DNA from 2 places in the Streptomyces sp. BA2 genome. Region 2 is predicted to be linked to the other one. Evidence: predicted binding sites of a transcription regulator. Region 2 holds the regulator's gene; the other holds the start of a gene.
The links. The regulator HspR, encoded in region 2, represses chaperone genes until heat shock. The targets are predictions, from matches to a motif close to TTGAGNNNNNNNNNCTCAA.
Positions count from the first base shown of each region.

Region 1 (15,850 bases), 2.7 Mb from region 2:
ACAGGACGGTGTACGCCACGGTGCCGCCGCGCGTCGAGTACCGCCTGACCGAGGCGGGCGAAGGGCTGCTCGCCACGGTCGACGGCATGTGCGCCTGGACGCACCGGTACCTCGCCGAGATCGAGGCCGCCCGCAGCCGCTTCGACGCGCGGCGCTAACCGCGCGGGGCCCGCAGCGCCCCGTACTGCAGCGCGGCGAAGCCGCCGACGGTCACGGCCTGGAGCGGGATCCACACCGCGCCCGCGGGGCTTGGCGAGAGCCAGGCGATCAGGGCGATGACGCTGAGCGCCGCCCAGACCGTGTTCGCCTCGATCACACCCCGGACGGCAAGCGTGGGCGGACTCGTGCGCGATGCGAGGAAGCCGACGCCCACGCCGTACAGCGTGAGGAAGACGCCCAGGGTGAGGAGGAGCCCCGCGTCGACGCCGAGGAAGCGGCCGAGCGGGCCCGAAGCGGCGGCGTACGCAAGGCCGTTCCCGGTGGTCACGACCGCGTCGAGGGCGAGGAAGCGGCGCAGCATCGTCTTCGGGTCGTTCGTGCGGGCCAGTGCGGTGAGCGGGTGTGCGGAGTACGTGGACATGACGGGTGGCCTCCAGGCAGCGAAGGAGAAGGACAGCGAAGGGAAAGGGAAGCCGGATCCGGTCCGGAGTGCGCCGGACCGGGTCCGGTGGGACCACCCTGCCGGGACCGCGGGCGGGGGTCGATTACCTCAGAGGTAAGCGCCGATGCCGCGAGCGTCCCCGCAACCCGTACGGCGGTCGCCGCCGTGTGCCCCCGCCACCCCGGACCTAGGTTCGTTGAAAGGCAGACCTAGGGAGCTCAAGGGTGACAGAGACGACCGAGCCCGGCGCCGCGCTGCTGCGTGCGGGCAAGTTCTTCCGCCGCGGCACCGCCGCCCCCGACCTGCACAGCATCGGACTCGTCGGCGGCCGGGACGCGGACGCCTTCTACCGGGACCGGTGGAGCCACGACAAGGTCGTGAACTCGACGCACGGCGTGAACTGCACGGGCTCCTGCCGCTGGAAGGTGTACGTCAAGGACGGCATCATCACCTGGGAGACCCAGCAGACCGACTACCCCTCCGTCGGCCCCGACCGCCCCGAGTACGAGCCGCGCGGTTGCCCCCGAGGCGCCGCGTTCTCCTGGTACACGTACTCGCCGACCCGCGTGCGCTACCCCTACCTGCGGGGCGTGCTCCTGGAGATGTACCGCGAGGCGAAGTCCCGGCTGCGGGACCCTGTCCTGGCCTGGGCGGACATCCAGAACGACCCCGAGCGGCGCAGGACGTACCAGCAGGCGCGCGGCAAGGGCGGGCTGGTGCGGGCCACCTGGGACGAGGCCGTCGAGATCATCGCCGCGGCGCACGTCCACACGATCAAGACGCACGGCCCCGACCGGGTCGCGGGCTTCTCCCCCATCCCCGCGATGTCGATGGTGTCGCACGCGGCGGGCGCCCGCTTCATGTCGCTGATCGGCGCGCCCATGCTCTCCTTCTACGACTGGTACGCGGACCTGCCGGTCGCCTCACCGCAGGTGTTCGGCGACCAGACCGACGTACCGGAGTCGGGTGACTGGTGGGACGCCGCGTATCTGATGATGTGGGGCTCGAACGTCCCCGTCACCCGCACCCCCGACGCGCACTGGATGGCCGAGGCGCGCTACCGCGGCCAGAAGGTCGTGGCCGTGTCGCCGGACTACGCGGACAACACGAAGTTCGCCGACGAGTGGCTGCACCCGCACCCCGGCACGGACGGAGCCCTCGCCATCGCGATGGGCCACGTCATCCTCAAGGAGTTCTTCGTCGACCGGCAGACGGACTTCTTCACCGACTACGTGCGCAAGTTCACCGATCTGCCCTTCCTGGTGACGCTGACCGAGCGCGACGGCGCGTACGTCCCTTCGAAGTTCCTGCGCGCCACCGACCTCGGTCAGAGCGGCGAGGGCGGCGACTGGAAGACGGCCGTCCTGGACGAGAACACCGGGCACCCGGCCGTCCCGAACGGCTCGCTCGGCTTCCGCTGGACCGACTCCGGCAAGGGCAAGTGGAATCTTGAGCTCGGCAACATCAAGCCGCAGCTCTCCCTGCACGGCTCCGACGTGGCCACGGGCGTCGAGGTGCTGCTCCCCCGCTTCGACACCGAGGGCGGCACGCACGGTCAGGGCCGTGGCGAGGTCGTGCGCCGCGGGGTGCCCGCCACGCGGCTCGGCGGCCAGGACGGGCCGCTCGTCACGACGGTCTTCGACCTGCTGCTCGCGCAGTACGGCGTCGGGCGCGAGGAGCTTCCGGGCGAGTGGCCTTCTTCGTACGAGGATGCCGACGCGCCCGGCACCCCTGCCTGGCAGGAGGCGCACACCTCGGTCCCGGCCGCGAAGGCGGTGAAGATCGCGCGGGAGTTCGCGAGGACCGCGGAGCAGTCGCGCGGCCGGTGCATGATCCTCATGGGGGCGGGGACCAACCACTGGTTCCACTCCGAGACGATCTACCGCGCCTTCCTGGCTCTGCTCCAGCTGACCGGCTGCCAGGGCCGCAACGGCGGCGGCTGGGCGCACTACGTCGGGCAGGAGAAGTGCCGCCCCGCGACCGGCTGGGCGACGCTGGCCAGCGCCAACGACTGGAGCAGGCCGCCGCGGCAGATGATCGGCGCCGCGTACTGGTTCCTGAACACCGATCAGTGGCGCTACGACAAGTTCGCGGCGGACGTGCTCGCATCGCCGCTCGGCGAGGGGCGGTTCGCCGGGATGACGGGCGCCGACTGCCTGGCGCTCTCGGCGCGCACCGGCTGGATGCCGTCCTATCCAACCTTCGACCGCAACTCCCTTGACCTGGGCGACACTTCGGGGGCTTCTGGTGATCCCGTCGCCAATGTCGTCGACGAGCTCAAGGCAGGCACCCTCAACTTCGCCTGCGAGGACCCGGACGCCCCGGAGAACTGGCCGCGCGTCCTGACCCTGTGGCGCGCCAATCTGCTCGGCTCGTCGGCGAAGGGCGCGGAGTACTTCACCAAGCATCTGCTGGGCACGCACTCCTCGCTGCGGGCGGAGGAGGCGGCGCCCGACGAGCGGCCCTCGACGGTGACATGGCGCGACCAGGCGCCCGAGGGCAAGCTCGATCTGCTCGTCTCGCTGGACTTCCGCCAGACGTCGTCGACGCTGCTCTCGGACGTGGTCCTGCCCGCGGCCACCTGGTACGAGAAGCACGACCTCTCCTCGACGGACATGCACCCCTACGTGCACTCCTTCACCCCCGCCGTCGACCCGCCCTGGCAGGCCCGCACCGACTTCGACACGTTCAAGGCGATCGCGGACCGGCTCAGCGAGCTGGCCGTGGACCATCTCGGCGTACGCAAGGACGTCGTCACCACCGCGCTCCAGCACGACACCCCCGGCGAGACCGCCCAGCCCGGCGGTGTCGTCCTGGACTGGCGCAAGGGCGAGTGCGAGGCGATCCCGGGCAAGACGATGCCGGGCCTGACGGTCGTCGAGCGCGACTACACGGCGATCGGCGCGAAGTTCGCGGCGCTCGGCCCGCTGGCGGAGAAGCTGGGCCTGCCCGCGAAGGGCATCGCCCTTCGGCCCGACCAGGAGGTCGACGAGCTGCGCGAGCGCAACGGCGTCGTACGCGGCGGCCCCGCCGACGGACGCCCCGCCCTGGACACGGCGGTGAAGGCGGCGAACACCATCCTCGCCCTGTCCGGCACGACGAACGGCCGCCTCGCCACGCAGGGCTTCCACACCCTGGAGGCGCGCACGGGCCAGGAGATGGCGCACCTGGCCGCCGAGCACGAGGGCAAGCGCATCACGTACGCCGACACGCAGGCGGCGCCCGTCCCCGTGATCACCTCGCCCGAGTGGTCGGGCAGCGAGTCCGGCGGGCGCCGCTACACGGCGTTCACGCTCAACACCGAGCACCTCAAGCCCTGGCACACGCTCACCGGGCGCCAGCACTTCTTCCTCGACCACGACTGGATCCACGAGCTGGGCGAGGCGATGCCCGTCTACCGGCCGCCCCTGGACATGAACCGCCTCTTCGGAGAGCCACGGCTCGGCCCGGACGGCGAGAAGGAGGTGACGGTCCGCTATCTCACCCCGCACAACAAATGGTCCATCCACTCCGAGTACCAGGACAACCTCTTCATGCTGTCGCTCTCCCGGGGCGGGCAGTGCGTCTGGATGTCACCGCAGGACGCGGACGCGATCGGCGTGAAGGACAACGACTGGATCGAGGCGGTGAACCGCAACGGCGTGGTGGTCGCGCGGGCGGTCGTCTCGCACCGGATGCCGGCCGGCACGGTCTACATGCACCACGCGCAGGAGCGCACGGTGAACGTCCCCAAGGCGGAGACCACCGGCAAGCGCGGCGGCATCCACAACTCCCTGACCCGCCTCATCCTCAAGCCGTCCCATCTCATCGGCGGCTACGCCCAGTTGTCGTGGGCCTTCAACTACCTGGGCCCGACGGGCAACCAGCGCGACGAGGTGACGGTCATCCGCCGCCGCTCGCAGAAGGTGGAGTACTGACACATGCGCGTCATGGCACAGATCGCGATGGTCATGAACCTCGACAAGTGCATCGGCTGCCACACCTGCTCCGTCACCTGCAAGCAGGCGTGGACCAACCGCGACGGCATGGAGTACGTCTGGTTCAACAACGTCGAGACCCGTCCGGGCCAGGGCTATCCGCGCCGCTACGAGGACCAGGAGAAGTGGCGCGGCGGCTGGGAGCTGAACAAGAAGGGCGCCCTGAAGCTCAAGAACGGCGGCCGGATCAAGGCCCTCCTGGAGATCTTCTCCAACCCCAAGCTGCCGGAGATCAAGGACTACTACGAGCCCTGGACGTACGAGTACAAGAACCTCACCGACGCCCCGCTCGGCGACGACTACCCCATCGCCGAACCGCGCTCGCTGATCAGCGGCAAGCCCATGAAGATCGAGTGGTCGTCGAACTGGGACGACAACCTGGGCGGCGCGACGGAGCACGGCGATCTCGACCCGATGGTGGCGAAGACCCGCGAAAAGGCCGCCGAGAAGGTGAAGTTCGCCTTCGAGCAGACCTTCATGTTCTATCTGCCGCGGATCTGCGAGCACTGCCTGAATCCGGCGTGTGTGGCGTCCTGTCCGTCCGGGGCGATGTACAAGCGCGAGGAGGACGGCATCGTCCTGGTCGACCAGGACAGCTGCCGGGGCTGGCGCAAGTGCGTGACGGGCTGCCCGTACAAGAAGGTGTACTTCAACCACCGCACCGGCAAGGCCGAGAAGTGCACGATGTGCTACCCGCGCCTGGAGGTGGGTCTGCCCACGGTCTGCTCGGAGACGTGCGTGGGGCGGCTGCGGTATCTGGGTGTGATCCTGTACGACGCCGACAAGGTGACGGAAGCGGCGTCGGTGCAGGACGACAAGGCGCTGTACGAGGCCCAGTTGGGGGTCTTCCTCGACCCGGAGGACCCCGAGGTGCGGCGTGAGGCCGAGCGGGCCGGGATCGCCCACGACTGGATCGAGGCGGCACGCCGCTCCCCCGTGCACGCACTGATCAGCACGTACAAGGTGGCGCTTCCGCTGCATCCGGAGTACCGGACGATGCCGATGGTCTGGTACATCCCCCCGCTCTCCCCGGTCGTGGACGCGCTGAGCGAGACCGGACACGACGGCGAGGACCTGGACAACCTCTTCGGCGCGATCGACACCCTGCGCATCCCGCTCGAATACCTCGCGGAGATCTTCACGGCCGGAGACGTGGGCCCCGTACGGGCCTCGCTGGAGAAGCTGGCGGCGATGCGGGCACACATGCGGGCCATCAACCTCGGGGAGCGGCAGGACAGTTCGGTCGCCGAGACCGTGGGCATGTCGGGCCGGGAGATCGAGGAGATGTACCGGCTCCTGGCCATCGCGAAGTACGAGGACCGCTACGTCATCCCCACCGCCGCGGTCGGTGACGCGCAGCGCCTTGAGGAGTCCGCGCTGCCGGACTCGTGCAGCCTCGACTACGAGGACGGTCCGGGCATGGGCGGCGACGGTCCCTTCGGTCAGGACTCGGGCCGCCAGCAGCTCCCCCTTGTGACCATCGAGAACTTCCACGCCCTGCGGGACCGGCAGACCGCCGACGAGCAGCCATCCGCCACCGAGAAGGACACCCTGTGAGCGACCACGCCGTGCTCTACCAGGCAGCCGCGCACTGTCTGTCCTATCCGGACGAGGAGTTCCGCGGGCTACTGCCGCAACTGGCGGCTGCCGCACCCGAGTTGGAGCGCTTCCTGACACACGCGGCGGAGACCGACGCGTCCGAACTGGCCGCGCACTACGTCCAGGTCTTCGACTTCAAGAACCGCCACAGCCTCTACCTGAGCTGGTGGCGCGACGGCGACACGCGGCGGCGCGGGATGGCCCTGGTCCGCTTCAAGGAGGTCTACCGGGAGCACGGCATGGAGTTCACCGGCGAGGAGCTGCCGGACTTCCTGCCCGCGGTCCTGGAGTTCTCGGCGCACGCGGGCCCTGTCCTCCTGGAGGAGAACCGCGCGGGCCTCGAACTGCTGCGGCTCGCCCTCACCGACTTCGGCACACCGTACGCACCCGTACTCGACGCCGTGTGCGCGACGCTGCCGGGGCCCTCGCCGAAGGACCGGGCCGAGGCTCAGGCGCTTGCCAGGTCGGGGCCCCCGCGGGAGGACGTCGGCCTTGAACCCTTCGCACTGATCGGGGAGCACTGATGAGAACGCTGCTGTGGGGCGTCATCCCGTACGTGGCCTTCGTCCTCCTGGTGGCGGGCCTCCTCTGGCGCTATCGCTACGACAAGTTCGGCTGGACGACGCGCTCTTCACAGGTGTACGAGTCGAAGCTGCTCAATGTCGCGTCGCCGATGTTCCACTACGGGATCCTCTTCGTCCTCGTCGGGCATCTGGTGGGGCTCTTCATCCCGGAGTCGTGGACGGAGAAGGTGGGCGTGAGCGAGCACACCTACCACCTGTTCTCGCTGTACGGGGGCACGGCGGCGGGCATCCTTCTGGTGCTCGGCATCCTGCTGCTGCTCTACCGGCGGCGCACGAACGCGCCGGTGTTCCGTGCGACGACCGCCAACGACAAGCTGATGTACCTCGTGCTGTTCGCGGCGATCGTGCTCGGCATGGTGGCCAAACTGACGCACGCGTCGGGTGAGGGCTACAACTACCGTGAGTCGATGGCGCCTTGGGCACGGAGCCTGTTCACTCTCCAGCCGGACACGGAGCTGATGGCGGGGGTGCCGGTCATGTACCAGATCCACGCGGTGGTCGGGATGGCGCTGTTCGCGCTGATTCCGTTCACGCGGCTCGTGCACATGTTCAGCGCGCCGGTGCAGTATCTCTTCCGGCCGTACGTGGTCTACCGCAGCAAGGACCCACGCAGGGTCGGCCCGCGTCCGGAGCGGCGGGGGTGGGAGAAGACGGGGTCGTGATCACCGGACGGGCTGATGACAGCCCGTCCGGCGTTTGAGGACGAACTCGGCGAAGCCGGTGATCGACGGTGCGCTACTCCCCGGCCCGCTTCTCCTGCTCCCCCGGCTTTTCCTCGTCCACGATTTCCGCGTCGACCACGCCTTCCTCGGCAGAGGGCCCCGGAGCTCCCGGTTCCTGTTGGGCGCCCTCGCCAGCACTCGCGTACATGGCCTGTCCCATCCGCTGACTGACAGCGGCCAGCTTCTCCGCGCCCACGCGCAGCGCCGCCGTGTCGTCGGCCCTGTTCTTCAGGAGGTCCTTCAACTCCGCTGCTGCCGCCTCCACTTCGGCCCGGGTCTCCGCGGGGACCCGCTCCTCGTTCTCCCGCAGGAACCGCTCCGTCTGGTAGACGAGCTGTTCCGCCTGGTTGCGGGCCTCGGCGGCGTCACGCCGTTTGCGGTCCTCCTCCGCGTGCTCCTCGGCCTCGCGCACCATGCGGTTGATGTCGTCCTTGGGCAGTGCGGAGCCGCCCGTGACCGTCATGCGCTGCTCGCGCCCCGTCGCCTCGTCCTTGGCGGAGACGTGCATGATGCCGTTGGCGTCGATGTCGAAGGTGACCTCGATCTTGGGCACGCCACGCGGCGCCGGGGGCAGCCCCGTCAGGTCGAAGACGCCCAGTTTCTTGTTGTACGCCGCGATCTCCCGCTCCCCCTGGAAGACCTGGATGCCGACCGACGGCTGGTTGTCCTCGGCGGTGGAGAAGGTCTCCGAACGCCGGGTGGGAATGGTGGTGTTGCGTTCGATGAGCTTGGTCATGATGCCGCCCTTGGTCTCGATCCCGAGGGACAGCGGCGTCACGTCCAGGAGCAGGACGTCCTTCACGTCACCCCTGATCACACCGGCCTGCAGCGCCGCGCCGAGGGCCACCACCTCGTCGGGGTTGACGCCCTTGTGCGGCTCGCTGCCGGTGAGTTCCTTGACCAGTTCCGTGACCGCGGGCATCCGTGTCGAACCGCCCACCAGGATCACGTGGTCGACGGCCGAGAGCTTCACACCCGCGTCCTTCACCGCCTGATGGAAGGGGCCGCGGCAGCGCTCCAGCAAGTCCGCCGTCAGCTCCTGGAACTGAGCGCGGGTCAGCTTCTCCGCCAGGTGCAGGGGGCCGTCCGCCGATGCCGTGACGTACGGCAGGTTGATGTCCGTCTCGCTCGACGACGACAGCTCGATCTTCGCCTTCTCCGCGCCCTCCCGCAGCCGTTGCAGGGCCATCTTGTCCTTGCCGAGGTCCACGCCGTGGTTGTTCTTGAACTGGCGCACCAGGTACTCGACGACGCGCTGGTCCCAGTCGTCGCCGCCCAGCTGCGTGTCGCCGTTGGTGGCCTTCACCTCGATGACGCCGTCGCCCATCTCCAGGAGCGAGACGTCGAAGGTGCCGCCGCCGAGGTCGAAGACGAGGACGGTCTGGTCGTCGCCCTTGTCCAGGCCGTACGCGAGGGCCGCGGCGGTGGGTTCGTTGATGATGCGGAGCACGTTCAGGCCCGCGATCTCGCCGGCCTCTTTGGTGGCCTGGCGCTGCGTGTCGTCGAAGTACGCGGGGACGGTGACGACCGCGTCCGTGACGTCCTCGCCCAGATAGGACTCGGCGTCACGCTTGAGCTTCTGCAGGACGCGGGCGGACAGTTCCTGCGCGGTGTACCGGGTGCCGTCCACCGACCCGCCCTCGGGGAAGCGCCAACTCCCGTCACCCATATGGCGTTTGACGGAGCGTGCGGTGCGCTCCACGTTCGTCACCGCCTGCCGCTTGGCGACCTCTCCGACGAGGACGTCGCCGTTCTTCGCGAAGGCGATGACCGAAGGTGTGGTGCGCGCTCCCTCCGCGTTGGCGACGACCGTGGGATCACCGCCCTCCAGGACGGCCACCACCGAGTTCGTCGTACCGAGGTCGATCCCGACTGCACGTGCCATGTCCAGTCCCCTTCCACCGCGAGCCCGTTTCCCGGCGTACTTCGACCTCCATCACAAAACTTGAGCGGCACATTGTCAATGCCGCCCATGACGGTGCCGCCGCCCCCTGGGGGACGGCGGCACCGTCGGAAAATGGCGGAAAGCCGTACGTCAGGCCAGCTTCGCCGTCAGCGTGATCGGCGTGGCCTTCAGTGCCTGGCTCACCGGGCAGTTGACCTTGGCGTCCTCGGCGGCCGCCAGGAACGCGGCCTCGTCCATGCCCGGCACCGTGCCCTCGACGGTGAGGTGGATGCCGGTGATGCCGGTGCCCGGCTGGAAGGTCACGTCGGCGGAGGTCACCAGGCGGGTCGGCGGGGTGCCCGCCTTGTCCAGGCCGTTCGAGAAGGCCATGGAGAAGCAGCTGGAGTGCGCGGCGGCGATCAGCTCTTCCGGGCTGGTCTTGCCGCCTGCCTGCTCGGCGCGGGACGGCCAGGACACGGCCTGCTCCCCGATCCCGGAGGAGTCGAAGGTGACCGTGCCGGAGCCCTCCAGCAGGTTGCCTTCCCAGACCGTGTGCGCGGAGCGCGTGGTAGCCACGATGTAGATCCCTTCAGTGCGGTTCCGTGATGCGTCGCGGAACTTCCGTGCGCCCATCCGATCACACCCTGACTCGGCGCACGCGGAAGACCGGCCCACGGGCGGTGAACGGCGGGCGACCGCCGGACGACCCAAGGGGTCGCGGCCCATGGGGGTTGCGGGTCAGCTGTCACCCTGACCGGCCAGTCGCCGTACAAGTCCGATCAGGGCGTCCCGCTCCGTCTCCGGCCGCTGCTCTCCGCCGAAGATCATCCGCACCGCCTGCGGCACGCTGAACCACCAGGCACCGAGGGCCAGTACGGCGTAGAACAGCGCCTTGGGATCGAGGTCCGGATCCAGAGTGCCGTCGCGCTGGGCCTGGGCCAGCGCCTCGACCCTCGACCCGTAGGTGGCGGTGCGCTCGGGCTCCTTGAGGGCGGGGGCGCCGGTGTCACGCAGGCCCTCCCAGTGCAGGAGCCGGATGAACTGGGGGCGGGAGCGGTGGTAGTCGTACAGCCGGCCCGCGTAGTCACCGAGGTCGGCGGCCTGCTCGACGGTGACCGGGATGGCGGTGGCGATGCGGTCGAGCTCGGCCTCCAGGACGCACCCGAAGAGCTTCTCCTTGTTGCCGAAGTACTGGTAGATCCGCTCCTTGTTGACGCCCGCGCGCTTCCCCACGCGGTCGATGCGGGCGCCGTCGAAGCCGTGCTCGGCGAACTCGTCCACGGCGGCGTCGAGCAGCGCCTGCCGGGTGCGTGCGGTGTCCCAGGCCATGGAGCCAGCATACCCAACCAACTGTTTGGAGATTGTCCGGGCTCGTGTTAGCTTTCCGGCACCAATCTCCAAACAGTTGGTTGGATATTCCCGGATTCCCGGAAGGAACCCTCATGCAGACCGCTCCCCCGCCCCGTCACCACATGGCCCTGATGATCTGGCTCTCGGTCTTCCCGACGCTCACGGTCCTGGAGCTGCTCTTCCATTCCTGGCTGACGAAACTGCCCATGGTCGTCCAGACCCTGCTCCTCAGCGCGGCCGTCGTCCTCACGGTCGTGTACGTCCTGATGCCCCGCCTGCAGAAGATCCGCGGCAGGCTCCTCAGCAGGGAGAGGCGGGGTGCCTGAGGCGCCACGACAGTCCCGGTGCACGGTCGCTATGGCCGAAATCGCAACTGTGCAAGGCGCGTCCACGGTGACACTTTGAGGCCCCCTCGCCCACGGGACGAGGAGTCCACTCAGGGGGTTTGGCCATGCGCATGAACTACTCGGAACGCGGTCCGTCTCCACTGGAAGGTGCGAAGCCCGGAGCCGCCGGTGACCGTGACTCGACGTTCGGCTGGTGGGGCGCTTTCAGCGTCCAGAAGTTCGTCAACCAGTCACCTCTCTTCCACACCCATGCCGACGCCTCCGGGTGGCTGGCGTATCTCCAGCAGTTCTACGACCGCAACTTCTGGTTCGCGGACGGCGGGGCGCAGGTCTGGGCGTACGAGGAGACGTACGACAACTGGCAGGACCGCTACGGCATGGACGCGGTGGTCGCCGTCTACCACTCGGGCCACGGCGGCATGGACGGCAACGGCGTCTTCTTCGCGCCGCTCGGCGCGGTCTGGGACGGCCGCAGCGACGCGATCTCGAACCGGATGGCGCTGGGCAACGAGAAGGCCAACTACGTCTTCTGGTCGACCTGCACCTCGCTGCGGGTCCTCGGCGGGCACTCACCGATCCGCACCTGGGCGGGGCCCAACATCGGCTTCCGCATGCTCTTCGGGTTCGAGACGGTCAGTATCGACAGCCCGGACTACGGCAAGAAGTTCTGGGAGAAGTGGCGGGCCGGGCAGACGTTCACCGACGCGTGGCTGAACGCGAGCTGGGACATCTACAAGGGCCAGGCGCCCTCGGTCTGCGCGGTCGGCGCCAACCAGGCCGAGGCCACGGCCCGGCTCAACGGCGAGCGCACCCTCTACCGCGAGCACGTGCCGGACAACTGGTACGTGTGGCGCTGGTACTACGCGCGCGACTCCCTCAGGGAGCCGCTGACGCAGGCACCGGCCGGCCCGCAGATCGTGCAGCTCGCGCCGCGCGACCCGGGCGATGAGCTCACCAAGATGGGCCGCATCGCCGACTTCCCGTCGGCGGCGCTGCAGGAGGTGCAGGTCGAGCGGCAGGGCGTGCTCAGCGCCACCTCCGGTGACCGGACCGTCTCCACGGCTCCGCACGCCGTCCGGTGGGTCAAGCTCGCCGAGGCCAACCACCGCAACCTGCGGCAGCTGCCCACGGAGCGGGCGGTCGAGGCGGCGCACGAGTTCGCCGCGCAGCACGCCGACGGAGCCGAGCTCGTCGTGGACAGCGTGCACGACCTGATGCAGAACTCCGGGGCGAAGGACGGCTCCGAGCTGGGCGAGCCGGTGTCGCTTGAGACCCATGTGACGTTCCGGCAGGTCTTCGACGGCATACCGGTCATCACGCCCGACCGCGGTCTCATCCGCGTGGCCCTGGACAACGACGCGACCGTCATCCAGGCGCAGATCTCCACGCGCGAGACCACCGGCACGACGCGCGAGCCGAGCACCGACATCGCGCCGCCGCCCCAGGGCGGCACGGCCGCGGCCGCCGCGCCGCGGGCACGCGACCCGCGCGAGGCTCTCGCCGCGGCCCAGCGGAAGCTGCTCGCCGAGCTCGCCGCCGTCACGGCCGACGAGCCGGGCGGTCAGGGTGCCGCCGCACAGCGGGAGCCCGAGGTCAGGGACGTGCCGGGCACGTTCGACGTCGGCTATGAGATCGAGGGTAACGAGGCCTACCCGGCCGCCCGCAAGCTGATCGAGATCGGCCCGTCCGACGGCATGTTCACCACCCGCCGCTGGGTGGTTGCGCCGCTGGCCAGGTAGTACGGAGACATCAGTGGGTGGCGGTCCGCTCCTTGCGGGCCGCCATCCACGCGTAGACGAGCACGCCCGCGAAGAGGAACAGGACGCCCTGGTAGACGGCCGCGTATCCGGACCCGGCGACGAGCCACATGGAGAATCCGAACGCGATGCCCGCGAGGACACCGTCCCGCACCAGGCGGGCCCGGTTGACGCGCTCGCCCTGCCCGGAGACGAGGAAGTAGATCTGCGCGACGGTGGCCAGGAGGTAGGGCACGGTCGCGGTGAACGTGGTGATCAGGACGAGGGACTCGAAGACGCCGCTCGATCCCGCCGTGTAGTTGTAGACGGTGAGCAGCGCGGCCAGGACGACGGTGACCAGGACGCCCACGGTCGGCACGCCGCGCTTCTTCTTGCCGAAGGCCGCGGGGAAGAGCCCGTCCTTGGCGGCGGCGTACGGCGTCTGGGCGCTCAGCAGGGTCCAGCCGTTAAGAGCGCCGAGGATCGAGACGACCGCCGCGAGCGCCACCGCCGTACCGCCCCAGGAGCCGCCGAACATGACGTTGACGGCGTCCGAGAAGGGTGCGGTGGAGCCGACGAGCTTGTCATGGGCGACGGTGCCGAAGACGGCGAGGGTGCCGAGCAGATAGACGAGGGCGGCGCCGAGGGTGCCGAGGATGGTGGCGCGCCCGACGTTGCGTCGCGGGTCGCGCACCTCACCGGCGCTGACCGCCGCCGATTCCACGCCCAGGTAGGAGAAGAGCAGGATCGCGGCGGACGCGGAGATCGCACCGGCCGGGCTGTCGTCGCTCGCCTGGAAGGGCCCGAGGTTGGCGCTGTCGAAGAAGAAGAGCCCGCCGATCGCGACCAGGAGCAGGGGCACGAACTTCAGGACGGTGGCGACGACCTGGACCGCGCCGACGTAGCGGGTGCCCGCGAAGTTCGCGAGTGCGGGCAGGAGTTGCAGGACCAGGGCGGCCAGGCAGGCGGTCCACTTGTGGTCGCCCACCGGTATCAGGACGTCCAGATAGCCGACGGCGGCGACGGCGAGCGCGGCGTTCGACACCCAGGCGGTGGCCCAGTAGGACCAGGCCGCGAGGAAGCCGGCGAAGTCGCCGAACGCGGCGCGGGCGTAGACGTACGGTCCGCCGGTGCGCGGATCGCGCTGCGCGAGCCGGCCGAAGACCAGGGCGAGGGCGATGGCGCCCGCGGTAAGGACGCCGAACGCGACGAGGCTGATGGTCCCGAAGGGGGCGACGGAGGCCGGGAGCAGGAAGATGCCGCCGCCGATGATGTTGCCCATGACGAGGCAGGTGGCGATGGGAAGGCCGAAGCGGCGGGCGTGCCTGCTGCCGCCGTCGTCGTGCTGCTCTGTCCGCCGCTCTTCCTGGTCGGGGGCCGGAGCCGGCTGGATCGCGGTTCCGGTGTCGTGCATGGGGTGGTGCCTCTCATCGTGCCGAAGACGCCCGGGATCGCCGGGGCGAGAGACATGGTCGGGCACGGCGCGGACCGCGCAAAATCAGTGTGTTTTGTCCTGCGCGGCAGGGTCGGCGACCGCAAAAGCTGTGCCCTCCGGGCCGCCGTGCCGGGAATCGTCCACAGCCGCGGCAACCTCTCCGACCAGCGGAATCTCGGCACCCAGATGCTCGCCGAGCCAGCGCCGGAGGACCTCGTGGACCTGCTCGGCGCCGACGAGTTCCTGCCCGTCGTCGAGCGGCGCGGACAGCACGAGGGGCGACAGGAGGAACGGCTGGGCCTGGGCGCCGCCGAGTCCGCCGTGCGAGCCGATCTGCTCCTCGAAGGCGAGGACTTCGCCGTCCTGAGGGTCGTACCAGGAGTTGACCATGATGTCGGCGACGTGCGGGAAGCCGTCCGTGCGGCGCACGGCGTCGGCGGCGCCGGGCCCGAAGTCGGCGAGCGGCCCGAGGCCGTCGGGTTCCGCGTCTTCTGCGTCTCCTTCGTCGAGGTACACCTCGCCGCCGCGCGCGCCGAGGACGACCGGGCCGCGCTCCTTGCTGCGTACGAGGAGGAAGCCGATGCCCGGGTGGTTGGCGAGGGTGGGCAGGAGCGCCGGGTGACGGAGGTCGATCTCCTCGCGGGTCATGCGGCGGGGGACGTCGGGGAAGGAGACGAGGCCGAGGTTGCCGGAGGCGAGGACGACGGGCTCGGCGCGGCGGGCGGGGCGGTGTTCGCCCGCGCCTTCCTCGACGGGGCGGCGCAGCGCGGCGCGGACTGTCGAGCGGGCCTCGGCACCGCTGTGCGTGTGCTGCGCCTTGCGCGGCACGGGCAGGCCGCAGCCTGCCCTGACGAGGTCGCCGAGGGTGAGGCCGTAGCGGGCGCGGAAGGTCTCGCCGGGGCTTTGGCCGTGGTCGGAGAGGACCACGATGCGGTAGGCGCGGGGGGCGTGTTCGGCGACCTTCGTGATCAGCGCGAGGGACCGGTCGAGCCGCTGGAGCACCTTGTCCACGTCGCTGCCGCAGGGGCCGGAGTGGTGGGCCACTTCGTCGTAGGCGACGAGGTCGGCGTAGACCGCGCTGCGCCCGGCGAGCATGTCCCCGATGACAGCGGCGACGACGACATCGCGCTCGACGACGGTCGCGAAGGCGCGGATGAAGGGGTAGAGCCCGCCACGGCTGACGCGCGGACGCCGCTTCCTGATCCGGGCGCGGGTCGACTCGCCCATCTCACGGCCGACTTCGGCGACGAAGGACAGGGCGGTGCGGACGGCGTTGGCGGGGTCGGAGAAGTAGGCGAAGTACCCGGCGCGCGAGCGGTTCTCCTTGCCGCGGCGTGCGGCCATGGAGAGCACGAGGGCGACCTGCCCGGCGCCGCCGCTGAAGAGGTTGCCGCGGCTCGCGCCGTCGAGGGCGAGGAGGCCGGCGTCGCCGGTGCGCTCGATGGCGCGGCGCTGGAGCTCGGCGGCTGACGCGGGCCGGTTGGAGACCATGACCTCCCCGGTGTCCTTCTCGTACCAACGGAAGGCGGGGACATCGTGGTTGGAGCCGTGCAGGATCCCGAGCTGGCTCGCCCCGGTCTGGCTCGACCAGTCGGTGCGCCAGGGGGTGAGCCG
Region 1 is NZ_WSRO01000002.1:7,656,190-7,672,039, reverse strand. It holds gene E5671_RS37095 (winged helix-turn-helix transcriptional regulator) at 1-158, shown strand, start outside; gene E5671_RS37090 (hypothetical protein) at 155-580, opposite strand; gene E5671_RS37085 (nitrate reductase subunit alpha) at 826-4,518, shown strand; gene narH (nitrate reductase subunit beta) at 4,522-6,135, shown strand; gene narJ (nitrate reductase molybdenum cofactor assembly chaperone) at 6,132-6,701, shown strand; gene narI (respiratory nitrate reductase subunit gamma) at 6,701-7,423, shown strand; gene dnaK (molecular chaperone DnaK) at 7,497-9,368, opposite strand; gene E5671_RS37060 (OsmC family peroxiredoxin) at 9,519-9,944, opposite strand; gene E5671_RS37055 (TetR family transcriptional regulator) at 10,107-10,697, opposite strand; gene E5671_RS37050 (hypothetical protein) at 10,811-11,044, shown strand; gene E5671_RS37045 (DUF6345 domain-containing protein) at 11,170-12,804, shown strand; gene E5671_RS37040 (amino acid permease) at 12,815-14,215, opposite strand; gene E5671_RS37035 (alkaline phosphatase family protein) at 14,300-15,850, opposite strand, start outside.
Region 1: dnaK (molecular chaperone DnaK) is a predicted target of HspR. The motif match lies at 9,429-9,447, and genes of this name have one in related genera.

Region 2 (15,850 bases):
CTGTTGATGTCCTTGAGGCGGACGGACGCGCCGAAGTGGTCGCCCTCCTCGGCGACGCCGGGCACGCCCGCGGTCTCCTGGTGCCAGGCCTTGCCCGAGGTGAACGTGGAGCCGGAGGACTTGAGGAGCGTGACGCTGCCGGTCCCGGCCACCGTGCCGACCGTCTCGCCGGGCGCGCCCACCGCGAGGTCCGCGAGGCCGTCGCCGGTCACGTCGCCCGCCGCGACGGAGGCGCCGAAGCCGTCGCCCGCCTCGCCGGCGCCCGGTATGCCCGCGCTGTCCTGGTCGTACGTCGCCGGGGCGCCGAACGCGCGGTCGCCGCCGAGCCGCACGGTGACCGAACCACCCTTGCCGTCACGGGAGTTGCCGGTGATCAGGTCGTCGTAGCCGTCGCCGTCGACGTCACCCGCGGTGGCCGCCTCACGCGTGGCCGCCGGGTCGTCGCCCTCGCCCAGGAGCTCTGCCTGGTAGCCGTAGTCGCCGGCGCCGCCGTTCATGTGGGCGGTGTAGGCGCCGCCGTCCGCGCGCTCGCCGTACAGGACGTAGCCGAAGCCGTCCTTGTACTTGAAGTTGCCGCTGACCATGCCGTCCAGGCGTACGCCCTCGGGCAGGAAGTCGACCTCGAGCCCGTACGCGCGGCCGTCCTCGCCCGCACCGGAGTAGTACCACCAGTTGTCGCCGCTGATCACGGCAAGCTGGGGCGCGCCGTCGGTGTCCAGGTCGTTCCAGGTGGTGGCCTCGCCGAAGCGGCCCGCGGTGTCGGCCGGGGCGTTCACGACGTGGCTGCCGCCGGTGAATCCGGTCTTGCCGCCCTTGATGACGGTGACGGAGCCGGAGGGCTTGCCCGTCACCTTCTCGCCGGGGGCGCCGACGATCAGGTCGGCGTAACCGTCGTCGTTCACGTCACCGCTGGTGACGTTCTCGCCGAACTCGTCCTCGGCCTCGGTGACTCCGGGAACCCCGGCCGTGTCCTGGGTGACGGTGACCGAGCGGCCCTCGGACACACCAGAGGCCGAGCCGAACGTCACGGTCACGGAGTTGGCGCCGGGCGTCCCGATCGCGAGGTCGCGGTAACCGTCGCCGTCGTAGTCGTCCTTGAGCGTCGACGCGGCGCTCGCCGTGCCCGCGAGGGGCAGCGTCAGACCCGCGGCGGCGAGGGCTGCGACACTCGCGGCGATGGCCAGGTTACGTACGCGCACGTGGGACTCCCGGGAGTGGGGAAATACTTCCGGGGGGTGTGACTGGTGAGGCGTACGAATGGTTGTGCGACGGGGTGGAAGAGGTGGCCGGAAGGTGAACGGGCGGGATGCCCCAAAGCGGCCTATTTGCCCCAGAGTTGGACGCCGACGTCGTCGGCGGTGAAGTGCTGGATGTCCTCGGTCCCCAGGCCTTCCCCGGTACCGCCGATCACCAGGAAGTGGCCCGGGTCCTTCGTCAGGTTCTGCGAGAAGACGACCACGTCCTGGCGGTGGTCGCCGTCGACGTCAAGGAGGTCGAGACGCTCCAGTTGGTGCGCCTTGACGCCGTCGGGCAGGCCCTCGTCCCCGCCGGTCAGGGTCTGGGCCCGCTCCGTGGTCGGCCCGTGGGGGCCGCCGCGCAGCAGGAGGATCTTGTCGGGGTCGATGATGTGGAAGCCGGGCCGCCCCGCCACCAGGTCCGGGCGGCGGTCACCGTCGACGTCGCCGACCATGGGGCCTTGGCCCCAGGTGGAGCCGCGGCCCTCCAGGACCTCGGCGGCCTTGCCGCTGCCGAGCCCGGCCCTGGAACCGTGGATGACGGTGAGCATGCTGCCGCTCCCGGCGGCGGCCTCGCCGGTGGCGACGAAATCGTCGATGCCGTCGCCGTCCACGTCGCCCGCGCCGCCGCCGCGCGGTCCGTCATAGGTGGACATGCTCGACTCGAGTTCGAGCCGCGGGCCTTCGTCGCGGACGAGTCCCTTGGCCCCGCCCCGGAAGTAGACGGCCTGCGACGGGGCCTCGGGCGGGTCGTCGTCCTGCTCGTAGTCGTCCCCGTGGTACTCGTTCGTCATCACCACGTCGGTGCGGCCGTCGCCGTCGAAGTCGCCGGTGGCGACGTCCTTGGGCGTGCCGTTGGGCTCGTCGACGCGCGCGGTGCGGGCCGGCAGCCGCTTCTTCCTGTCGAAGGGGCCGAACAGCGTCTGGTCGCCGTCGAAGAGATCTGTGGCACCGTCGCCGTCGAAGTCACCGGCGGCCTCCGGCGGGCGGCCGTCCACGTCGAAGCGCGTGACACCCGAGAGTCCCCGCGCGCCACCGAACATCACGAAGGTCCCGATGTCACCGGCGCCGCCGATGAGCGTGGAGACGAGGTCGGTGAACCCGTCGTTGTCGAGGTCGGTGCGCAGGATCCGGCCGAACGTCGCCTCCTCGTCGCCCGCCGGGACGCGCACGGACCACTCGGGCCGCAGGCCCTCGGGGGAGCCGTACACCACGGTCAGCGTGTAGCTGTTCCGCTCCCGGTTCTGGTCCGTCATGCGACCGGACTTCAGGACGGTCGCGTAGTCGTCGTACCCGTCGCCGTTGAAATCCTTGGGCGACGGATCCTTCGCGGCCTTGCCCGCGGGCGGGCGGCCGAACGGCCTGGTGTCACCGCCGAAGACACCGCATCCTGCGAGCGTCGCGGCCGTGCAGCACACGACCAGGCCCGTCGCCGTGCCGACGCGGGCGATGGAGGCCCAACTGTGCTTGTCCACCAGTGAGTTCACCCCGCGCCCCTAAGATTTCAGGTAGTTCGGCGTGAAGTACTGCACCTGGCCCGGATCCAGCCCCTCAGCCGTCCCCCGGAACGCGAGGAAGGCGGGCTTCTTCCTCTCCCACTTCCCGGCGAGGACGATCAGATCCTGGCGGCCGTCCCCGTTGAAGTCGAGCAGCTCGTCGGAGCCGAACTCGGTCCACCTGTAAGGCTTTCCCGTCGTGCTGGGCAGGCCATCGGTCAGCGGACTCACGGTTTGCGCGCCGTCCAGGTCCGGCCCTTCCGAGGTGCCCGGCAGGAGGGAGACCTCGCCGCCGTTCTCCTTCGGGTCGTTGTCGCCGAGGACAAGGTCGGGCATCTTGTCGCCCGTGACGTCGCCGACCTTTGGGTCGAAGCCCCAGCTCCACGCCTTCTGCTTCATCCGCTTGGCCGAACGCCCCTTGCCCAGGCCTGACTTGGAGCCGTAGATGATGGTGATCTCACCGGGGTCACTGCCCCCGCCCGCGTTGTTGTCGGAGGCCTCGCCCGAGCCGATCACGTCGTCGATGCCGTCGCCGTCCGCGTCGGCGACGGTGACGCCGCGCAGTCCTTCCACGGTGCTCATGGCGTCGTACAGGTCGGGTTTCACATCGGGCCCCGGCACCAGGCCGCCCTTGGCATCACCCCGGTAGTAGGCGAGCCACGTCAGATCGTCGGGGGCGAGATCGTCCTGCTCGGCGTCGAACCCGTACGGTAGGAGGATGTCGGTGCGTCCGTCGGCATCGACGTCACCCGTGTGCGCTTCCAGCGGAGTGGTGTAGCCGTGCTGGCTGAAGTCCATGGCCCAGGAGCGGGCCGGAGTACCTGCGCGGTTGAAGGGGCCGAACAGCACCTCGCCCCTTTCCCGTTCGGCGGGCAGCCTCGGGTCCCACTCCTCACCGCTCTCGTCGTCGATCGTGCCTTTCCCGCCGTCGAGGAGATCCACGGACCCGTCCCCGTCGAAGTCACCGGCTGCCAACGGACGGAATCCGTCGGGCACATCGAGGTCCTTGGGGGCGGAGAGCCCCCGCGCGCCACCGAACAGGGCGAAGGTCCTGGTGTCCGGGTACTTCCCGCGTGAGCCGATCAGGTCGGTGAAGCCGTCACCGTCGAGGTCGGCTCGGAGCGGTTCGCTGAAGAAGCCCTCGCCCTCGCCCTCGCCCTCGCCGTCGTCGCCCTCGCCGTCGTCGCCCTCGCCCTCGCCGTCACCGTCCGGAACCCGTACCGGCGACCCCGTGAGGAGACCCTTCGCGGAGCCGTAGACGACGGCGAGTTCGATGTCGGACCGGTCCGCGTCCGGGCCCTCGAAGTCGACCTCCGCCGCGTAGTCGTCGAACCCGTCCCCGTTGAAGTCCCCGGTGTCGGGGTCCTTCGAGGCCTTGCCGACGGCGGGCGAACTCTTGAGCGGAGGGCGGACCTCGCTACGGGCGCTGCCCTCGTCCGTGGCGCCTCCGCATCCGGCGAGCAGAGCCGTCGTACAGCAGAGGGCAAGACCCATACGCCGCAGCGCCCTCACGCACCGTCCCCCAGGGCCAAGAACTCCTGTGTGGAGAAGGTGAGCCGAGGCTTGCGCGCGACCAGGTCGCCCTTCACCCCCGGATACACCCCCACCGTGTCCTCGCCGTCTCCCCGGTACGTACGAAGGACCAGATCGGCCCGCTTGTCCCCGTCGAAGTCCGCGATGGCGAGGACCTGGGTCGTGCCCTTGGCCGAGGGGGCCACGATCGCGGTGGCGTTCGTGCCGAGGCCCGTGGCCCGTCCCCTGAACACCCGCACCTCACCGGCGCCGCCGCCACTCCCGCCGCCGCCCTCGCTCAGGACGAGCTCGCTCAGGCCGTCCCCGTCGAAGTCGCCCGCGTCCACGGCCACGTTCTTCGCCTCGAGCGTGGAGCGCAGGGTGCCGGGCACGTCGTAGCGCAGGGCGACTCCGTTCGGGCCCGCGATGGCCGCGTCCGTCGCCGCCCTGCCCTTGCCGAAGCGTCCGAACGCGGTGTCCGTGCCGGACGGGAAGAGCACCCCGGTCTCGGCGGGGCCCTTCGGGCCGCCCATGACGAGGGCCCCGGCCGCGGTGCCGGACGCGCCCGCGGCCTTGCGGACGAGGAGGTCGTCGTAGCCGTCGCGGTCGACGTCCGTGGCCTTGCCGGTGACGAGGTCGTTGCCGGGTGCGGCAAGCGGCTTGCCCGCGGCGCGCGGGGCGCCGGTCCGCTTGAAGGGACCGCGCAGGAAGGTCAGCCGGGCGCCGCTCGCGTGCAGGACGAGGTCGTGTCCGCCGTCCCCGTCGAAGTCCCCGCACACCGGCTGGTCGGACCAGTCGTTGCCGATGCGGGACTGCTTGGGCACCCGCACCTTCACGGCCTTGCCCGTCAGGCCCTGGGGTGAGCCGAAGAGGATCTGCAGCGGGACGGGCGGCTGGCCGATGCCGTCGTACGGCGGGTCGGTGGAGACCAGCAGATCGGTGAACCCGTCCTTGTCGAGGTCGCAGGAGGCCTCCGACTCGAAGGCCGCGGGCAACTCACCCTTCGTACGCGCCCCGTTGGTCTGCGCACTCAGCAACTGCCGCGCCCCGGGCCGCAGTCCGCTCTTCGACCCGTAGACGACACCGATGCCCGCGTCGTCGCCATGGCCGCTGTGCACGAGGTCGTCGAGTACGAGGTCGGGGGCGCCGTCACCGTTGAAGTCGTCCTCGACCTTGCTGCCCTTGCCGCGGGGGACGGGCTCCTGGGGAGTTCCCTTGCCCGCCATGCTGACGGGCCGGTGCCGTGCGTCGGGCCTGTCCGCCTCGTCGTTGCCGCCGCCGCATCCGGCGAGCAGCAGCGCACAGCTGACGACGGCCGCCGTGCCCACGGCACCGCCGCGTCTGACGCCACGTATGCCACGTGTCCCGGCACTCCGCATGCCCATCACCCACCCCGACCGCCCCGCCCGACAACAACCAGCACATGATGCCCCCCTCCCCCTCCACACGAAAGGCCGGTCCCGCCCTGAGGGCGGAACCGGCCTGAAGCCGTACGGCTTTCGCTACTTGACCGGCTCGGGCTCCGGCTCGTCCGCGGTCTCGGACTCACCTGCGGGGTCCACCGGCGTCTTCACGGAGTCGAGCAGCAACTGCGCGACGTCCACGACCTGGAGGGACTCCTGGGCCTTGCCGTCGTTCTTCTTGCCGTTGACGGAGTCGGTGAGCATCACCAGGCAGAACGGGCAGGCGGTCGACACGATGTCGGGGTTGAGGCTGAGCGCCTCGTCGACCCGCTCCGTGTTGATGCGCTTGCCGATCCGCTCCTCCATCCACATCCGCGCGCCACCGGCGCCGCAGCAGAAGCCGCGCTCCTTGTGGCGGTGCATCTCCTGCTGGCGCAGGCCGGGGACGGCGGACATGATCTCGCGCGGGGGCGTGTAGATCTTGTTGTGCCGGCCCAGGTAGCACGGGTCGTGGTAGGTGATGAGGCCCTCGACGGGCGTCACCGGGATCAGCTTGCCCTCGTCGATGAGGTGCTGGAGCAGCTGCGTGTGGTGGATGACCTCGTAGTCGCCGCCGAGCTGCGGGTACTCGTTGCCGAGCGTGTTGAGGCAGTGCGGGCAGGTCGCGACGATCTTCTTCGCGGTCTTCGGCTTGGCCGACTCGGGCGTGACCTTGCCGTCGTCGTCGAGCTCCTCGCCGAACGCCATGTTCAGCGCCATCACGTTCTCCTGGCCGAGCTGCTGGAACAGCGGCTCGTTGCCCAGGCGGCGAGCGGAGTCACCGGTGCACTTCTCGTCGCCGCCCATGATCGCGAACTTGACGCCCGCCATGTGGAGCAGCTCGGCGAAGGCCTTGGTGGTCTTCTTGGCCCGGTCTTCGAGGGCGCCCGCGCAACCGACCCAGTAGAGGTACTCGACCTCGGTCAGATCCTCGATGTCCTTGCCGACGACCGGCACCTCGAAGTCGAGCTCCTTGAGCCACTCAAGGCGCTGCTTCTTGGCGAGACCCCAGGGGTTGCCCTTCTTCTCCAGGTTCTTGAGCATCGTTCCGGCCTCGGAGGGGAACGCGCTCTCGATCATCACCTGGTAGCGGCGCATGTCGACGATGTGGTCGATGTGCTCGATGTCCACCGGGCACTGCTCGACGCAGGCGCCGCAGCTGGTGCAGGACCACAGGACGTCGGGGTCGATGACGCCGTTCTCCTCGGCGGTGCCGACGAGGGGGCGCTCGGCCTCGGCGAGAGCGGCGGCCGGAACGTCCTTGAGCTGCTCCTCCGTGGCCTTCTCGTTGCCCTCCATGTCCTTGCCGCCGCCCGCGAGGAGGTACGGGGCCTTGGCGTGCGCGTGGTCGCGCAGCGACATGATCAGGAGCTTCGGGGAGAGCGGCTTGCCGGTGTTCCAGGCGGGGCACTGCGACTGGCAGCGGCCGCACTCGGTGCACGTACTGAAGTCGAGGAGCCCCTTCCAGGAGAACTGCTCGACCTGGCTGACACCGAAGACGGCGTCCTCGGCCGGGTCCTCCCAGTCGATCGGCTTGCCGCCGGACGTCATGGGCTGGAGCTCGCCGAGCGTCGTGGAGCCGTCCGCGTCGCGCTTGAACCAGATGTTCGGGAAGGCGAGGAAGCGGTGCCAGGCGACGCCCATGTTCGTGTTGAGCGCGACGGTGATCATCCAGATGAAGGACGTCGCGATCTTCACCATGGCGAAGAAGTACGTGAGGTTCTGCAGCGTGGAGAGGTCCATGCCGCCGAACCACGAGACGAACGGGTACGAGATGAAGAACGACGCCTCGTAGCTGTCCACGTGGTGCTGGGCACCCTCAAGGGCGTGCAGCGTGAAGATGCAGATGCCGACGATGAGGATGACGGCCTCGACGAAGTACGCCTGGCCCTTCTTGGAGCCCGCGAACCGGGACTTGCGGCCCGGCTTGTCGGGGTTGCTCAGCTGCCGGATGACGATCAGCGTCAGGATGCCGAGCACCGTCATCGTGCCGATGAACTCGACGAAGATGTTGTACGGCGCCCACTCGCCGATGATCGGCAGCATCCAGTCGGCCTTGAAGAGCTGGCCGAAGGCGTTGACGATGGTCAGGAGCAGCGAGAAGAAGCCCACCGCCACGAACCAGTGCGCGACGCCGACGACGCCCCAGCGGTTCATGCGGGTGTGGCCGAGGAACTCCTTGGCCACGGTGACGGTGCGCTGCACGGGCTGATCGGTGCGGGTGCCTGCCGGGACGGACTGGCCGAGCCGCATGAACTGGTAGATCTGCACGATGGCACGGCCGAACAGCGCGACGCCGACCGCGATTAGGACCAGCGACACGATGATCGCGGCGAGTTGCATTTGGGGGCTCCTCGGGCCTGCGAGGCGAACTATTACTAAGCGGTAACTTATGCAGTCCGTCTGAGACTACCCACTTACTCAGCCGCACTGTAGCCAGCGAGGCGGTGATCTGCGTCGCTCAGGCAACCCTGCGTTGCGGCTTCGCTGGGCCGACATCTGTCTGCGGGCCGGTTGTGGCTGGTCGCGCAGTTCCCCGCGCCCCTGACGGGGCCTGGTTGCGCGTAAGGGCTGGATAAGAGTTGAGCCCCCTCGACTCAGTTCTGTTGACGCCAGCGCAGCCGTCATGCATTGTTGAGTCAGATCCACTCAAGAGTTACATCTGGAGGAACCGAAATGGCACGTGCGGTCGGCATCGACCTGGGCACGACTAACTCTGTCGTCAGCGTTCTTGAAGGCGGCGAGCCCACCGTCATCACCAACGCCGAGGGCGCCAGGACCACGCCGTCCGTCGTCGCCTTCGCGAAGAACGGCGAGGTGCTTGTCGGCGAGGTGGCCAAGCGCCAGGCGGTCACGAACGTCGACAGGACCATCCGCTCGGTCAAGCGCCACATGGGCACTGACTGGAAGGTGGACATCGACGACAAGGGGTTCAACCCCCAGCAGATCTCGGCGTTCATCCTGCAGAAGCTGAAGCGCGACGCGGAGTCGTACCTGGGCGAGAAGGTGGCCGACGCGGTCATCACCGTCCCGGCGTACTTCAACGACTCGGAGCGCCAGGCCACCAAGGAGGCCGGCGAGATCGCGGGCCTGAACGTCCTGCGCATCGTCAACGAGCCGACGGCCGCCGCTCTGGCGTACGGCCTCGACAAGGACGACCAGACGATCCTCGTCTTCGACCTCGGTGGCGGCACCTTCGACGTGTCCCTCCTGGAGATCGGCGACGGCGTCGTCGAGGTGAAGGCCACGAACGGCGACAACCACCTCGGTGGTGACGACTGGGACCAGCGCGTCGTCGACTACCTGGTCAAGCAGTTCAACAACGGCCACGGCGTGGACCTGGGCAAGGACAAGATGGCGCTCCAGCGCCTGCGCGAGGCGGCCGAGAAGGCCAAGATCGAGCTGTCCTCCTCCACGGAGACCACGATCAACCTGCCCTACATCACGGCGTCCGCCGAGGGCCCGCTGCACATGGACGAGAAGCTCACGCGCTCCCAGTTCCAGCAGCTCACGTCCGACCTTCTGGAGCGCTGCAAGACGCCGTTCCACAACGTCATCAAGGACGCGGGCATCCAGCTCTCCGAGATCGACCACGTCGTTCTCGTCGGTGGCTCGACCCGTATGCCCGCCGTCGCGGAGCTCGTCAAGGAGCTGACCGGCGGCCAGGACGCCAACAAGGGCGTGAACCCGGACGAGGTCGTCGCCATCGGCGCCGCGCTCCAGGCCGGTGTCCTCAAGGGCGAGGTCAAGGACGTTCTGCTCCTCGACGTGACCCCGCTGTCCCTCGGTATCGAGACCAAGGGAGGGATCATGACGAAGCTCATCGAGCGCAACACCACGATCCCGACCAAGCGCTCCGAGATCTTCACGACGGCCGAGGACAACCAGCCGTCCGTCCAGATCCAGGTCTACCAGGGCGAGCGCGAGATCGCGGCGTACAACAAGAAGCTCGGAATGTTCGAGCTCACGGGCCTGCCGCCGGCCCCGCGCGGTGTCCCGCAGATCGAGGTCGCCTTCGACATCGACGCCAACGGCATCATGCACGTGACGGCCAAGGACCTCGGCACCGGCAAGGAGCAGAAGATGACCGTCACCGGCGGCTCCTCGCTGCCGAAGGACGAGGTCGACCGCATGCGCCAGGAGGCCGAGCAGTACGCGGACGAGGACCACAAGCGCCGCGAGGCCGCCGAGTCCCGCAACCAGGGCGAGCAGCTCGTGTACCAGACGGAGAAGTTCCTCGCGGACAACGCGGAGAAGGTCCCCGGTGACGTGAAGACCGAGGTCGAGTCGGCCGTCGAAGAGCTGAAGGAGAAGCTCAAGGGCGACGACACGGCGGAGATCCGCACGGCCACCGAGAAGGTCGCGGCCGTCTCGCAGAAGCTCGGCCAGGCCATGTACGCGGACGCGCAGGCCGCCGGTGCCGAGGGCGCTGCCCCGGGTGCCGAGGGCGGCGAGGCTCCGAACATGTCCAAGGAAGACGACGTGGTCGACGCCGAGATCGTCGACGACGAGAAGCCGAACGACACGAAGGGCGGCGCCGCATGACCGAGGAGACTCCGGGCTTCGGTGACAGCACCGAGAAGCCCGACGTCCCCTCCGGCGCCACCCCTGATGACGCGGCGCCGCAGGCCGCCGAGCCCTCCACCGAGGAGGGCCCGGCGGCCCCGGCCGGGGACGCAAGCAATGCGAGTCAGCAGACTCAGTCGGCTCAATCGGCTCAGGACGTGGGCCTGATCGCCCAGCTGGACCAGGTGCGTACGGCGCTCGGCGAGCGCACGGCGGACCTCCAGCGGCTCCAGGCCGAGTATCAGAACTACCGCCGCCGTGTGGAGCGGGACAAGGTGACGGTCAAGGAGATCGCCGCGGCGAACCTCCTGTCCGAGCTTCTCCCGACCCTCGACGACGTCGGCCGCGCCCGTGAACACGGCGAGCTGGTCGGCGGCTTCAAGTCGGTCGCGGAGGCCCTTGAGACGGTCGTCGCCAAGATGGGCCTCCAGCAGTTCGGCAAGGAGGGCGAGCCCTTCGACCCGACGATCCACGAGGCCCTGATGCACTCGTACGCGCCCGACGTCACCGAGACGACGTGCGTCGCGATCCTGCAGCCGGGGTACCGCATCGGCGAGCGCACCATCCGCCCCGCGCGGGTGGCCGTGGCCGAGCCGCAGCCGGGCGCGCAGACGGTCAAGGGCGAGGCCGAGACCGCCACGTCCGCGGACTCCGCCGACGCGGCGGAGGACAAGGAGACCGGTGGCGGCCCGGACGAGGGCTGACATGACGGAGCTGTTGTGAAGCGAGAGGAGGGACGTCGGGGATGAGCACCAAGGACTTCATCGAGAAGGACTACTACAAGGTCCTCGGCGTCCCCAAGGACGCCACCGAAGCCGAGATCAAGAAGGCGTACCGGAAACTCGCACGCGAGAACCACCCGGACGCCAACAAGGGCAACGTCAAGGCGGAGGAGCGCTTCAAGGAGATCTCCGAGGCGAACGACATCCTCGGCGACCCCAAGAAGCGCAAGGAGTACGACGAAGCGCGTGCTCTCTTCGGCAACGGCGGCTTCAGGGCCGGTCCCGGAGGCGCGGGCGGCGGCGGTTCGTTCAACTTCGACCTGGGCGACCTCTTCGGAGGCGGCGCCCCGGGCGGTGGAGCGGGCGGCGCCGGCGGCGGCTTCGGGGGCGGTCTGGGTGACGTCTTCGGGGGCCTGTTCAACCGAGGCGGCGCGGGCGCGGGCGGCGCGGGCACGCGTACGCAGCCCCGGCGCGGCCAGGACATCGAGTCCGAGGTCACGCTGAGTTTCACGGAGGCGGTGGACGGGGCGACGGTCCCGCTCCGGATGTCCTCCCAGGCTCCCTGCAAGGCCTGTTCCGGCACCGGCGACAAGAACGGCACACCGCGCGTGTGCCCGACGTGCGTAGGTACGGGCCAGGTGACGCGGGGAGGAGGCGGCGGATTCTCTTTGACCGACCCCTGCGTGGACTGCAAGGGCCGCGGGCTCATCGCCCAGGACCCCTGCGAGGTCTGCAAGGGCTCGGGCAGGGCGAAGTCGTCCCGCACGATGCAGGTGCGGATCCCCGCGGGCGTATCGGACGGCCAGCGCATCCGCCTGCGAGGCAAGGGCGGCCCCGGTGAACGGGGCGGTCCGGCAGGCGACTTGTACGTGGTCGTGCACGTCGACACCCACCCGGTCTTCGGCCGTAAGGGCGACAACCTGACGGTGACGGTTCCGGTGACGTTCGCCGAGGCGGCACTGGGCGGCGAGGTGAAGGTCCCCACCCTGGGCGGCCCGCCGGTCACCCTGAAGCTGCCTCCGGGCACCCCCAACGGTCGTACGATGCGGGCGCGGGGCAAGGGCGCGGTCCGCAAGGACGGTTCGCGGGGCGATCTGCTGGTGACGGTGGAGGTATCGGTCCCGACCTCCCTCTCCGACCCGGCGAAGGAAGCCCTGGAGGCCTACCGCGAGGCGACTGCGGACGACGATCCGCGGGCAGAACTGTTCCAGGCCGCGAAGGGAGCATGAGATGGACGGCCGTCGTCGAAATCCGTACCAGTTGACCGACGAGACGCCGGTCTACGTCATCTCAGTGGCCGCCCAGCTTTCGGGCCTCCACCCGCAGACCCTGCGCCAGTACGACCGCCTCGGCCTGGTCTCCCCGGACCGCACGGCGGGCCGCGGCCGTCGCTATTCGGCCCGCGACATCGAACTGCTGCGCACGGTGCAGCAGTTGTCGCAGGAAGAGGGCATCAACCTCGCCGGCATCAAGCGCATCATCGAGCTGGAGAACCAGGTCGCCGCGCTGCAGGCGAGGGTGGCGGAACTGTCCTCGGCGGTGGAGGGCGCGGCTACGGCGATGCAGCAGCGCGAGGCGGCGGTGCACGCGTCGTACCGCCGCGACCTGGTGCCGTACCAGGACGTGCAGCAGGCGAGCGCGCTGGTGGTGTGGCGTCCGAAGAGGACGACGGAGCAGTAGCCCTCACTAATATGTGGGCGTAGGGGCCGGGAGGCAGGACCTCCCGGCCCCTTTCGTTTCTGCTGGGGAAAGCGGGGGTGGGTTCGCCATGGCCATGGTGGGACTTTTCTGGATCGCCGAGGGCGATGTGTACGTGGGCGCGAAGCCGTCGGGCCTCGCGGCGGGGGTACGCCTGACGCCGGAGGGCGTGGTGGCCCTGGGCGACAAGCAGTCGGCGTTCTACCCCTGGGACGAGGTGCGCGCCCTGACGGTCGAGGACGCCCCGGTGAAGTCCCTCAAGCGCCAGGTGGGCGTCCTGGTGGACATGGCCCTCACGGTGGGCCTGGGCGGCTCGGACGACGCCCCGGCGATGACGGTCCGTCTCGCGAGGCCGGAGTCCGAGGAAACGGAGCTGACGGCGTACGTAGCAGCGGCAACTGGCTACTCCCAGACGGAGCACGACCTCTCCCTCACGCTCCTGACCCACATGACGAAGGGCGAGGCAACGCTCCGCACGACGCTGGCGGCGATGGCGGAGTGGGGCCGGGCACGGGAGGGGGGCTCGCCCCGGGCGGCGGATCGGGAGAGGCTGCTGCGGGAGTGGGGTGGCGGGGACCCCGCCTAGCGCTCTCCGGAGAGGGCCTTCAGCAGCGCGGCGAGGGGCCCGGGGGCGGTGGTCAGGATGGTGTCCGGGGTGTCGCTTTCGCGCAGGCGGATGGTTCCGTCGGGGGCGGTGGCTATGTAGAGGCAGTTCGCCTGGTCCTCGCTGAATGTGGACTTCTGCCAGTCGAGTTGGGGCATGTCAGATCTCCTGTAGGCCATAGAGCAGGTGCTGGATCAGACTCAGGGAGTCACGTGAGTCGTGGGCGGACGCGGGCACTTTCGGGTCCAGGGGCGGCAGGGCTGTGGAGGAGAGGCGAGCGAACCGCGTCGTGTACTTGTCCACCGCCTCGCGCTCGTGCACGTAGAGAGAGGACGCCGGGGTCTCGACGAGGACGGTCTCCAGCGCAGCCCCGTGTGAGCCGACCAGCAGGAACGGGGTGCTGAAGGCGGAGAGCCCCTCTGCCGTGAACGGCAGTACCTGGATGGTGACATGGGGCAGTTCGGCCATGCGGATCAGGTGCAGCAACTGTTTGCGCATCACTGCTGTGCTGCCGAATCGAACGTGCAGCGCGGCCTCGTGGATGACCGCGTGCAGGGTCGGGGGCCGTTCTTGGGCGAGGATCTTCTGCCGTTCCATCCGGAACTGGACCGCACGCTCGAGTTCGCTCGTGGAGCGCTCGCTCTGGCTGGACCTGAAGATCGAGCGCGTGTACTCGGCGATCTGGAGAACACCGGGGATGAACAGTGACTCGTACGAATGCAGAGCATCGGCAGCTGCCTCCAGCTCTGCGAGGTCCAGCACGGGTTGATCGAGGACCTGCCGGTACGCGGTCCACCAGCCCTTGCCGCTTTCCTCGCCCATGGAGACCAGAGCTTCGACAAGAGGTTCCCGTGTGCATCCGTATGAGCGGCAAAGGGTCCGCAGCTTTTCCGAGGGAATGGCCGTGCGCCCAGCCTCGACGTGACCGAGGTGGGCCCGCCCCATTCCCTACTCTAAGTATCGCATCAGTCACTCACTGGAGCCTCTCAACTCCCCCTGCCCACAAGCCGAAAGGCACCCACCGCACCCCCCAGGCGCGCATGGGCAACGCCATCGCCCGGCAAGGGCCCCTCGCCCCCTCCCGACGGGAGCAACCGTCATGCCCGCAGACCGCCCCCGCATCGCTCACCGCCCCGCCCAACTCGCCTACGACTACACCCTGTTCTCCCCAGGCGATGCGACCTCCCCCAAGGTCTGCCGAGACTTCGTACGCACAGTCCTGCGCACTCTGAACCGGGAGGCGCTGGTCATGCCGGCGACCCTCTGCACCTCGGAACTCATCACGAACGTGCACCTGCACACCAAAGGCTCCGCGATGCTCCGCATCCTCCTGACCCTCACCCGCCTACGGGTAACCGTCTTCGACGAGAGCCCGGACCCACCGGTCGTGGCGCACCCCGCAGCAGGGGTGGCATCGGGTGACCGGGGGAAGTTTCCCCTGGTCGGCCCCATCAACGTACCTACCGTGATCGCGTTGCTTGTGCCGCGAGGACGCCAAGCCCACACTGGAAAGGAGGTGCGCCATCGTGACCGCTCTTGCAGCTGAGAGGCCCAAGACCATGCCTGACACCGAGACCGAGTCAGCCCCGTCCGCCGAGCTGGACGAGGTGCTGTGGCAGGCATGGAAGGCGATGGAACTCCCCGAGGGCTACCGCGCTGAAATCATTGAGGGAGCCATCGAGGTGTCGCCCACCGGTCGCTATTCGCATGCCGAGACCGCCAATCTGCTCCGGGACGAGCTGGTGGTATTCCTGAGCGGCGGTGACTTCGTCGCACGCAACGACGGGAACATCGTCCACGAGGGGCGAGTGTGGATTCCCGACCTGTACATCGTGCCGAGAGACAGGGAGCGGTACGTGACCGCCGACGGAGTCGGGGTCACCGCTGCAGCCGTGCGTCTTGTCGTCGAAGTGGTCTCTCCTGGAACACGCAACCAAGAGCGCGACAGGGTGAAGAAGCGCCGAGAGTACGCCCGCGCCGGGATCCCCGTCTACGTGCTCATCGACGACTACGACGGCGAAGGCACCGTCACCGTCCTGACCGAGCCGCAGCCGGAGAAGGCGGACTGGGTCGGCGTCCACCGGGTCCCGTACGGGACGCAAGTCGCGATCCCCAACGGGCCCGCCAAGGGGTTCACGATCGGCGAGGCGGTCACGGGGGCGCGGCGCGGGTGAGCGACGAGCGCCGTCGGCACCTCAAGAAGAAGGCCTTCCTTCGCCAGGGAGTCGCCGCGGTCGCCGTGACTCCGATGCTCAGAGCAATGGCGGCAACAGCCCAGCTGAAGAGATCAGTAGGCGGGTTGGCTGTCCAGTCCCACCAGTTGTTCGGGTACCAGACCAGAAAGAGGACCGAGGCCAGAGGGATGGCCCAGCCGAGCTGCTGTCCCAGCACGGCGGCGGACAGCAGGGCCAAGCCCAGCCAGATCAAGAGGGACCGGACGAAGACGGCCCCGGATTCCGGTCCGTCGGCGAGGGCCTCCGCGCCGAACGAGAAGGCGCAAACCGTCAACGTGAGCGCAGTGCAGTAAACAGCGCGCAGTCGGTGCATCGTGGATGCACCCATCGCGTCGTGTGCC
Region 2 is NZ_WSRO01000002.1:4,994,940-5,010,789, forward strand. It holds gene E5671_RS25245 (FG-GAP repeat protein) at 1-1,199, opposite strand, end outside; gene E5671_RS25250 (FG-GAP-like repeat-containing protein) at 1,322-2,722, opposite strand; gene E5671_RS25255 (FG-GAP repeat domain-containing protein) at 2,732-4,225, opposite strand; gene E5671_RS25260 (FG-GAP repeat domain-containing protein) at 4,240-5,571, opposite strand; gene E5671_RS25265 ((Fe-S)-binding protein) at 5,746-8,028, opposite strand; gene dnaK (molecular chaperone DnaK) at 8,362-10,230, shown strand; gene grpE (nucleotide exchange factor GrpE) at 10,227-10,955, shown strand; gene dnaJ (molecular chaperone DnaJ) at 10,997-12,202, shown strand; gene E5671_RS25285 (heat shock protein transcriptional repressor HspR) at 12,204-12,653, shown strand; gene E5671_RS25290 (hypothetical protein) at 12,742-13,257, shown strand; gene E5671_RS25295 (DUF397 domain-containing protein) at 13,254-13,433, opposite strand; gene E5671_RS25300 (DUF5753 domain-containing protein) at 13,435-14,097, opposite strand; gene E5671_RS25305 (ATP-binding protein) at 14,375-14,821, shown strand; gene E5671_RS25310 (Uma2 family endonuclease) at 14,802-15,449, shown strand; gene E5671_RS25315 (hypothetical protein) at 15,427-15,850, opposite strand, start outside.